Regions from separate parts of the Nostoc sp. UIC 10890 genome, predicted to be linked through region 2. Evidence: predicted binding sites of a transcription regulator. Region 2 holds the regulator's gene; each other region holds the start of a gene.
The links. Region 2 encodes NtcA, which controls nitrogen genes in cyanobacteria. Its sites were predicted from a motif close to TNTGTANNNNNNNNTACANA; they were not measured.
Positions count from the first base shown of each region.

Region 1: the regulator NtcA is predicted to act here: its motif matches at 1,217-1,236, upstream of ACWATR_RS23630 (cell division protein SepF).
Region 3: the regulator NtcA is predicted to act here: its motif matches at 795-814, upstream of glnA (type I glutamate--ammonia ligase).
Region 4: the regulator NtcA is predicted to act here: its motif matches at 857-876, upstream of ACWATR_RS07785 (DUF3155 domain-containing protein).

Region 1 is NZ_JBSGKF010000001.1:5,680,147-5,682,353, forward strand. Features, by position in the region: gene pipX (transcriptional coactivator PipX) at 34-312, shown strand; gene ACWATR_RS23625 (YggS family pyridoxal phosphate-dependent enzyme) at 309-977, shown strand; gene ACWATR_RS23630 (cell division protein SepF) at 1,344-1,946, shown strand; gene proC (pyrroline-5-carboxylate reductase) at 2,053-2,207, shown strand, end outside.
Region 2 is NZ_JBSGKF010000001.1:5,406,166-5,408,372, forward strand. Features, by position in the region: gene fabI (enoyl-ACP reductase FabI) at 1-686, opposite strand, end outside; gene ntcA (global nitrogen regulator NtcA) at 1,065-1,736, shown strand; gene ACWATR_RS22455 (DUF3084 domain-containing protein) at 1,906-2,207, shown strand, end outside.
Region 3 is NZ_JBSGKF010000001.1:6,496,359-6,498,565, reverse strand. Features, by position in the region: gene apcB (allophycocyanin subunit beta) at 70-579, opposite strand; gene glnA (type I glutamate--ammonia ligase) at 937-2,207, shown strand, end outside.
Region 4 is NZ_JBSGKF010000001.1:1,947,884-1,950,090, reverse strand. Features, by position in the region: gene ACWATR_RS07790 (cofactor assembly of complex C subunit B) at 1-62, shown strand, start outside; gene ACWATR_RS07785 (DUF3155 domain-containing protein) at 511-828, opposite strand; gene ACWATR_RS07780 (sensor histidine kinase) at 1,114-2,207, shown strand, end outside.

The DNA of each region.
Region 1 (2,207 bases), 270 kb from region 2:
ATACTCCCACCTTGACAACACCTTGACTCTTAAATGAATCCAGAAAACGCAGAAACTTACATAAACCATCCAACTTGGGGTTTACTCTACAAAATCTGTATGGTTGATGAAAACCAGGATTTGTTCACCACACTTTATGCCCAGCGCTTATTTTTTTTGGTGGCAAATGACGTTAAAGGTGTCAAATTCCAGTCTCTAGGACGTACTGAGGCGAGAATGATGTTGGAAAATCGCTTACGTACCCTGCGGCGCAGTGGGCATTCTCAGGAGTACGATCAGCTTCAGAGTGTTTTCCAGCGCACCTTCCAATGAACAGTTCGATTTCCGAACGTATTCTTTCCATTCGCTCCTCACTGCCAACTTCAGTCAAATTGATTGCCGTTAGCAAACAAGTTTCTGCCCAGGACATTCGGTCTGCATACACCGCAGGAATTCGTGATTTCGGGGAGAGTCGTATCCAAGAAGCTGCCAGTAAACAAGCCGAGTTGCAAGACTTACCGGATATTACCTGGCACTTTATTGGACATTTGCAAAGCAATAAAGCCAAAAAAGCCATCGAACAATTCCATTGGATTCACTCCGTGGATAATTTGAAGCTGGCACAGCGCTTAGACCAATTGGCGCAACAGCTAGGAGTGAGTCCCCAAGTTTGCCTGCAAGTGAAAATTCTCCCCGATCCCAACAAGTCTGGTTGGAGTGTGCCAGAACTTTTGGCTGATTTACCCACACTCAATCAATACAAAAGTTTACAAATTCAAGGTTTGATGACAATTCCGCCTTCCGGATTAAATGATTCCGAAATTCTTAATGTGTTTAATCGCAATCGTGAACTAGCAAAAGAAATCCAGGAGCAAAATTGGTCGCATATTAAAATGCAGCACCTATCTATGGGTATGTCAGGCGACTACGAACTGGCAGTGCAAGCAGGCGCAACGATGGTACGATTAGGAACCATATTGTTTGGCGATCGCTCTTAGCCGATTAATCATCAGCCTTTGAGGACGGTATTAATAGAGATCAGGATTTGTTGACAAGAATTTTGTAACAGACTGGTGCAATTGGAAACAAAGGATATAGTATTGACAAGAGCAATCGCCAAGGCAAAATAGGGTATAAAGAAGTTTCCTTCGGATAAACCTTAGGATATAATCTTGACTCATTATTATGTTTAGGCGATGCACAGACCTTTCCAATAAGTGTCAGTTCATCGCCAAAACCCGTAGTATGGGCTACAAATAGCAATACACTTGCTGAAGTATCCACCGATGTAGCGAGCGCTCCTATCTCAACTAATCCTCAGCCAAGTCAATTCAGGCTATTCGCACCAGGAGAGTACACACAGAATGAACAACATTTTTTCCAAACTCAGAGACTTTGTGGGTCTAAATGAGCAAGTGGAATACGAGTATTACGAAGAAGAACCAGAAACAGACAATAATTACCAAAATCTGTATCAGCAAGAAAATCCCCAACCAGCACCACAAGAAAGCACAGCCGCTCAAAATCGACGCTGGCGCGAACCAGTGCCTACAATGGGAGATGATATAGCAACAGGTCAAAAGCCAATGGGGAATGTGATTGGTATGCCAGGAGCAATTAACGGAATTTCGGAAGTTTTGGTACTCGAACCACGCACATTTGAAGAAATGCCCCAGGCAATTCAAGCGCTGCGAGAACGCAAGTCAGTGGTATTAAATCTGACAATCATGGACCCAGATCAAGCTCAACGAGCAGTAGATTTTGTTGCGGGTGGTACTTACGCACTAGATGGACATCAAGAGCGCATCGGCGAGAGCATCTTTTTGTTTACACCAAGTTGTGTCCAAGTTAGCACCCAAGGTGGCGTTCTTCATGAAGTACCACAACCACCTGCACGTCCCTCCCGTCCGACAACAGGCCCTTCAAATCAAAGTTGGGGCAACGAAACTAATCGGATGGCACAATAAAGTTAAATTAGTTATTAGTCCTTTGTCCTTTGTCATTTGTCCTGGGTTTTGATCATAGTGACAAATGACAAACGACTGATGACTAATGCCTAATGACTAATGATCAATGACTATAAAATTTGGCTTAATTGGTGGTGGGGTAATGGGAGAAGCACTCTTATCCCGCCTTATCACGCGTGGAATTTATCAACCATCAGAAGTCATAGTTAGCGAACCGCTATCTTCACGCCTAGATTTCTTAAAACAGCACTACGATGTTGT
Region 2 (2,207 bases):
TTGCCCACTTCTAGCTGAGTGACAGTGCGTCGTAGAGGAGCTACTTCTTCTACATGATGAATCATATCTAAAATTCCACCCACTGCTGAAGATGCCAAAGTGCGGATGGGGCCTGCGGAGATGGCATTCACGCGGATATTTTGCGGTCCTAGTTCACTAGCCAGGTAACGCACACTCATTTCTAACCCCGCCTTAGCAACTCCCATAACGTTATAGTTGGGGATTGCCCTAACACCGCCTAAATATGTCAGGGTGACGATGCTACCTCCCTCTGTCATCAGAGGTTTGGCTGCACCACTTAACTGCACCAGCGAGTAGGTACTAATTTCTAAGGCGGTGTTGAAGCCAGAACGAGAGGTTTGGCTAAAATCTCCAGTTAAATCCTCTTTGCTGGCAAAGGCCAGGCAATGAATGAGGATATCTAGCTTTCCCCATTGTTCGCGGATTGTCTCAAAGGTAGATTTAATTTGGTCTTCATCTTGGACGTTACAGGGAAGAAATAAGCTGGGGTTGAGAGGTTCTACCAACTCCGCAACTTTTTTCTCCATCTTGCCGCGTTCATCCGGTAGGTAGGTAATGCCCAGGTTTGCTCCAGCTTTGTGCAGTTGTTGGGCGATGCCCCAGGCGATCGAGCGGTTATTGGCAATACCTGTAACAAGGGCATTTTTTCCAGTCAGATTTAGCATAGAAATTGTTAATGCGATCGATCATTAGGAGCATACTAGAATCTGACACTAGTTTGTCTTTGTTTTATACAGGATTTGCAAAAATGAATATTGCTAAGGGTGTTTTCTGTGAGAAAAATCTTGATTTTTTATAAAGATATTCTCAAGATATCTTTATTTGTTCTTCAAAAAAGCTTTTAAATACAGCTATTGGAACTACTTATCAACAATTAGTAGCTGAAAGGATCAACAATTATGTATCATTATAAACAAAGAGTTATGAAGAGATTAGTTTGAGTATAGGAAAGTACAGAAAGGTTGACGGTGCTTTATTCATTTTTCGGGTGTATTCTTAGGTAATCAGTTTTTGTTTTTCCGGCATTGGGTAGGGGAAGGGAGATGATCGTGACACAAGATAAAGCCCTAGCAAATGTATTTCGTCAGATGGCGACCGGGGCGTTTCCGCCAGTTGTGGAAACGTTTGAACGCAATAAAACGATCTTTTTTCCTGGCGATCCTGCCGAACGAGTTTATTTTCTTTTGAAAGGTGCTGTTAAACTTTCCAGGGTGTACGAGGCAGGAGAGGAAATAACGGTAGCATTGCTGCGGGAAAATAGTGTTTTTGGTGTATTGTCATTGCTGACAGGAAATAAATCGGATCGATTTTACCATGCGGTTGCATTTACTCCTGTGGAATTACTGTCAGCACCAATTGAACAGGTAGAGCAAGCACTCAAGGAAAATCCAGAATTATCAATGTTAATGCTGCGAGGTCTGTCTTCGCGAATTTTACAGACGGAGATGATGATTGAAACTCTTGCTCACCGAGATATGGGTTCTAGGTTGGTAAGTTTTTTGTTAATTCTTTGTCGGGATTTTGGCGTTCCTTGTGCAGATGGGATCACTATTGATTTGAAGTTATCTCATCAAGCGATCGCAGAAGCAATTGGTTCAACTCGTGTTACCGTTACTAGGCTACTGGGAGATTTGCGTGAGAAAAAGATGATTTCTATCCACAAAAAGAAGATTACTGTGCATAAACCTGTTACCTTAAGTAGGCAATTCACATAAAAACAATTGGAAAAAGGGGAATCGGCGCGTGTTCTATTTTGAAAAATGACACTAATAGCTAGAGGTAAATCTAAAAATTGAGTAATTTCAGCTATTGCCAATTTCCACTTCTTTCCAGACAATGCTTAAAAGTAGTAGGCTGTATCTGGAAGGATTTCGGTAGCTAAAGATGACCACCGGATACATCCTAATCGCAGCAATTTTAATCCTGGGAGGCGTAATTGCAACCGTGGGCGATCGCATCGGCACACGAGTTGGCAAAGCCCGCCTCTCACTTTTTAAGCTTCGTCCAAAAAATACTGCTGTACTGGTCACTATTTTTACGGGTGGCTTGATTTCAGCATCAACTTTGGGGATTTTATTCGCTGCCGACGAAGGCTTGCGAAAGGGAGTCTTTGAATTAGAAGATATTCAAACAGACCTCAGACAAAAACGAGAACAGCTAAAAACCGCAGAAACTCAAAAAAGTCA
Region 3 (2,207 bases), 1.1 Mb from region 2:
CCCAACACAGACAAAAGTGCGATCGCTATTTATAATTCTTGTGGGGCAGACACCTTGCCCACTTAAAATCTAAATATCTATCTCGCTCAACTCGCGTGTGATGTGATCAAATGGTTCATCTACAAAAGCAGTATTAACCACACCTGCTGCTGCTACTTGCTCCTTAATCAGATCCTTGAGAATCTGGATACCGCGAACAGTAGGCCCAATAGGCACTCCTAGAGAATTATAAGTTTCTCGCAGCCCTTGTAGCACACGCTCATCCAACACATTTGTATTTCCAGCAACCAACGCATAGGTAGCGTAGCGCAAGTAGTAGTCTAAATCCCGCAGACAAGCCGCATAACGACGAGTTGTATAAGAATTTCCACCAGGACGAATCAATTCTGGCAGTTCTTCATATAACTTCAAACCAGCTTGCTTGACAAGTGCAGCCGCATTAGTATTTATCGCCGCCGCCGCTTGTACTCGTGCTGTACCACTATCAAAGTAAGACTTCAGGCTATCGATCGCATTCCGGTCAAAATACCGACCAGCTAAGTCATAATTCTTAATTAAACTTGTTACCGCATCGCGCATTCCTTCTTCTCCCAATCATTGCTATTTATGGTTTGATATTTATTTGGCTGCACTTATGCACCAGTAAATTTTTGTGCTATTAAAAATAGATTCGGCACAAAAACGATCTATCCACTACATAAGGATTTTATGTCAAAGTTGACCCCTATATGATGAACTTTCCAGTTTTGTACAGATGATCGCTGAAAGGTTAATATAACCTGATAATCCAGATATCTGTAGTACAAGCTACAAAATCAGCTAATGTCTAGTATTTAAGATATTTCTGGTGTGTCACGGCCTGATTGAGATCAGCAGGGTTAGGATGCAATGTAAGATTCTGGTTGACTTTAGGAAATTGGTAGAGAAGGAGTAACAATGACAACACCACAAGAACTCTTGAAAAAAATTCAAGATGAAAAAATTCAGCTGATTGATCTCAAATTCATCGATACAGTAGGGACTTGGCAGCACCTCACACTGTACCAAAACCAAATCGATGAGACTGCATTCACTGATGGCGTAGCTTTTGACGGTTCCAGCATTCGGGGTTGGAAAGCGATCAATGAATCGGACATGACGATGGTACTCGACCCCAACACTGCTTGGATCGACCCATTTATGGAAGTCCCAACACTAAGTATAATTTGTAGTATTAAAGACCCCCGCACGGGTGAACCTTACAACCGTTGCCCACGCGTTATTGCCCAAAAAGCAATAGATTACCTGGTTTCCAGTGGTCTTGGTGATACAGCCTTCTTTGGCCCTGAAGCTGAGTTCTTTATCTTTGATAGTGCTAGGTTTGCCCAAACTGCTAACGAAGGTTATTACTTCTTAGACTCCGAAGAAGGTGCTTGGAATTCCGGTAAAGCTGGTACAGATGCAAAACCCAACTTGGGTTACAAACCACGCTTCAAAGAAGGTTACTTCCCAGTTGCACCAACGGATTCTTTCCAAGATATCCGTACAGAAATGCTGTTGACAATGGCAGAATTAGGTGTGCCCATTGAAAAGCATCACCACGAAGTAGCCACTGGTGGTCAGTGCGAACTAGGTTTCCGCTTTGGGAAGTTGATCGAAGCGGCTGACTGGTTGATGATTTACAAATATGTCATCAAGAACGTTGCCAAGAAATACGGCAAAACCGTCACCTTCATGCCAAAACCGATTTTTGGCGATAACGGTTCGGGAATGCACTGTCACCAGTCCATCTGGAAAGACGGACAACCTCTGTTTGCAGGTGATAAGTATGCTGGTTTGAGCGATATGGCGTTGTACTACATTGGTGGTCTTCTCAAACACGCACCAGCACTGTTGGCAATTACCAATCCTAGTACCAACTCATACAAGCGCTTAGTGCCTGGCTATGAAGCTCCTGTTAACTTGGCTTACTCCGAAGGAAACCGTTCTGCTTCTATCCGTATTCCTCTATCTGGTAAGAACCCCAAAGCAAAACGTTTGGAATTCCGTTGTCCAGATGCTACATCTAACCCCTACTTGGCATTTGCTGCAATGCTTTGTGCTGGTATCGATGGCATCAAGAACAAAATCCATCCTGGTGAACCCTTAGATAAAAATATCTATGAACTCTCTCCAGAGGAGCTTGCAAAGGTTCCCTCAACTCCAAGTTCTTTAGAACTGGCATTGCA
Region 4 (2,207 bases), 3.5 Mb from region 2:
TAGCCCATCGAGATGAACTCAGTGAGTTACAAAGGACTCTACAGCTAAAGCCTGGGATATAATTGTTGATTTTTCTGACCATCTTTTAACTATGATATGCAGACTTCTGACCTGACCTACTCTTTAGGCAATGGAAAGTAGGAAGGAGGAAATCAAGAACATTGCTTTGTCAGTTTTCCCCACAACTTGTGTTGTGGGGAAAAATTTAAATTAATTAACTTAAATTCATTGACAGAGCTTGCCTAACAATCTACGGCATAGAGCGCAACTTCACTAGCGCTTTTAAACGCGCTTGGCTCTATACCTACTCCCTTCTGCATCATCAAAATAGTGTCAACCCATGCAATGTAGCGTGGTTTGAGACAAGTTTACTTTCCAACTACCTGGACTAGACTTACTGGCAAATCAGCTACAAACTAAAAAAAAATTAAATTTTGCATAAACTTAGCAATTTTGCCAGTTAATAATAGTCAGGAGCCACACTCAATGCTTAAGATGACCATCTATGGTTCACCGACTAGCTAAAGCAAGAGGTTCTTGACCTGGCGAAGGTTCTAACACCCTCAAGCTAGGAAACAAGAAATGGTTTTCCTCTACGTATTGAGCACCAAACAGTCCCTTTTCTGCCCAGAAATAACGATCTGTGGTGTGTTCATTTCGCTTTACGAGTAGCAATGCCGGTGGCAAAATCCCTTCAGCTTGAATGAATCTTCTCGCTGCTGTCACAGGCTTTTCTTCGCCACTTTCGATGCTATATTGAGGCACATGTTCCAAAATTCGCCGTCCTTCCTGACGACGACGACTCTTCCTTTTGCGTCTCCTTGCCAATCTATTGTCCTCCTCTTTCAAGCTATAGATTGTAGTGATAGCTACAAAATCCGTCGTCATTATATAGGTTCTAGTTCAAAATATCAATACTTTTTAACCTTTTCATGTAAGAAAGTTAATATCTTTGAAAATAGATAAAACAGAACCACCTAAAGATATAATCCCCTGGTACAAACCATCTCTGAGAAAATTTTAGTTAAGCTTTATTAAATGAGTGAGGTAAAAATTAAGTATCCTCTCTTACATCATGCCTCAAAATCTGTAATCTTGAGCAAGAGCTAAAAAATGTTAATGTCTGCCAGTTCCGATTTTCTTGCTCTGTGTCGAGAGCAAATAGCGCTACTAACCCAAGGGCTGGGAGCAACTTTAAGTATTGTGTACCTAACACAAGAATTGGTAGAGACTCCTTCAGGTGATGCAAAACTGATTCCTGTGGTAATTTACCCGGAAACAGCATTATTACCGCCAGGGGAGGTGACTGCTGAAGCGACAGCACACAAGCAGCTTCAAGTTGGAAATGTGTTTGTATTACCCAATGATCAGAGAAAATTATTGACAGCAGGATCAGAATCTCCAACCTCATCACAGGGTTCGGAGATACCAGATGCATCTCAACCCCATCTCAAAGAGGAATACCTATTTAGTGGAAACCAAATTGTTTTACCTCTAATTTATGAGGGTGTGATGATGGGCTTATTGGTGACAAGTAGGCAAGACCGGGCATGGAATGAAAACGAGGAAAGTCAGATTCAACGAATAGCTCAAACATTAGCGATCGCTTGTATTTTAGATCAACGACGAGCATGGTTTGAGCAGCAGTTGCGTGAGCAACAAATTCTCCAAGAAAAACAGCGGGATTTATTAGATAACCTTTTGCATCAGTTTCGTAACCCATTAACGGCGTTGCGGACTTTTGGCAAACTGCTATTGAAAAGACTACGACCAGCAGATGCCAATCGGGATGTAGCAAGTAGTATTGTGCGCGAAAGCGATCGCCTTCAAGAATTACTGCAACAATTTGAGCAAGTAATTGACTTGACAGAGGCAGATTTAGCACCACTACATCTAGCAGAAGATGAAGTATTTGTAGAAGCAACTATCCAAAAAGACGCAAAACCACCGCTATTATTGCCAGGAACGGGAGATAAAGCAGTTGACTGCTCGCTAGCGGATATATTAGAACCATTATTAATATCAGCCAAAGCGATCGCTCAAGAGCGAAAGCTAAAACTAATAACTGAAATTCAACAGAATTCATCTCTAGTACGTGCCAACGTCAAAGCATTACGAGAAGTATTAACTAACATCATCGATAATGCTTTGAAATACACTCCTACTGGTGGCAAAATTTTGATTCAGGCGGGGCAAGAAAAAGCTAA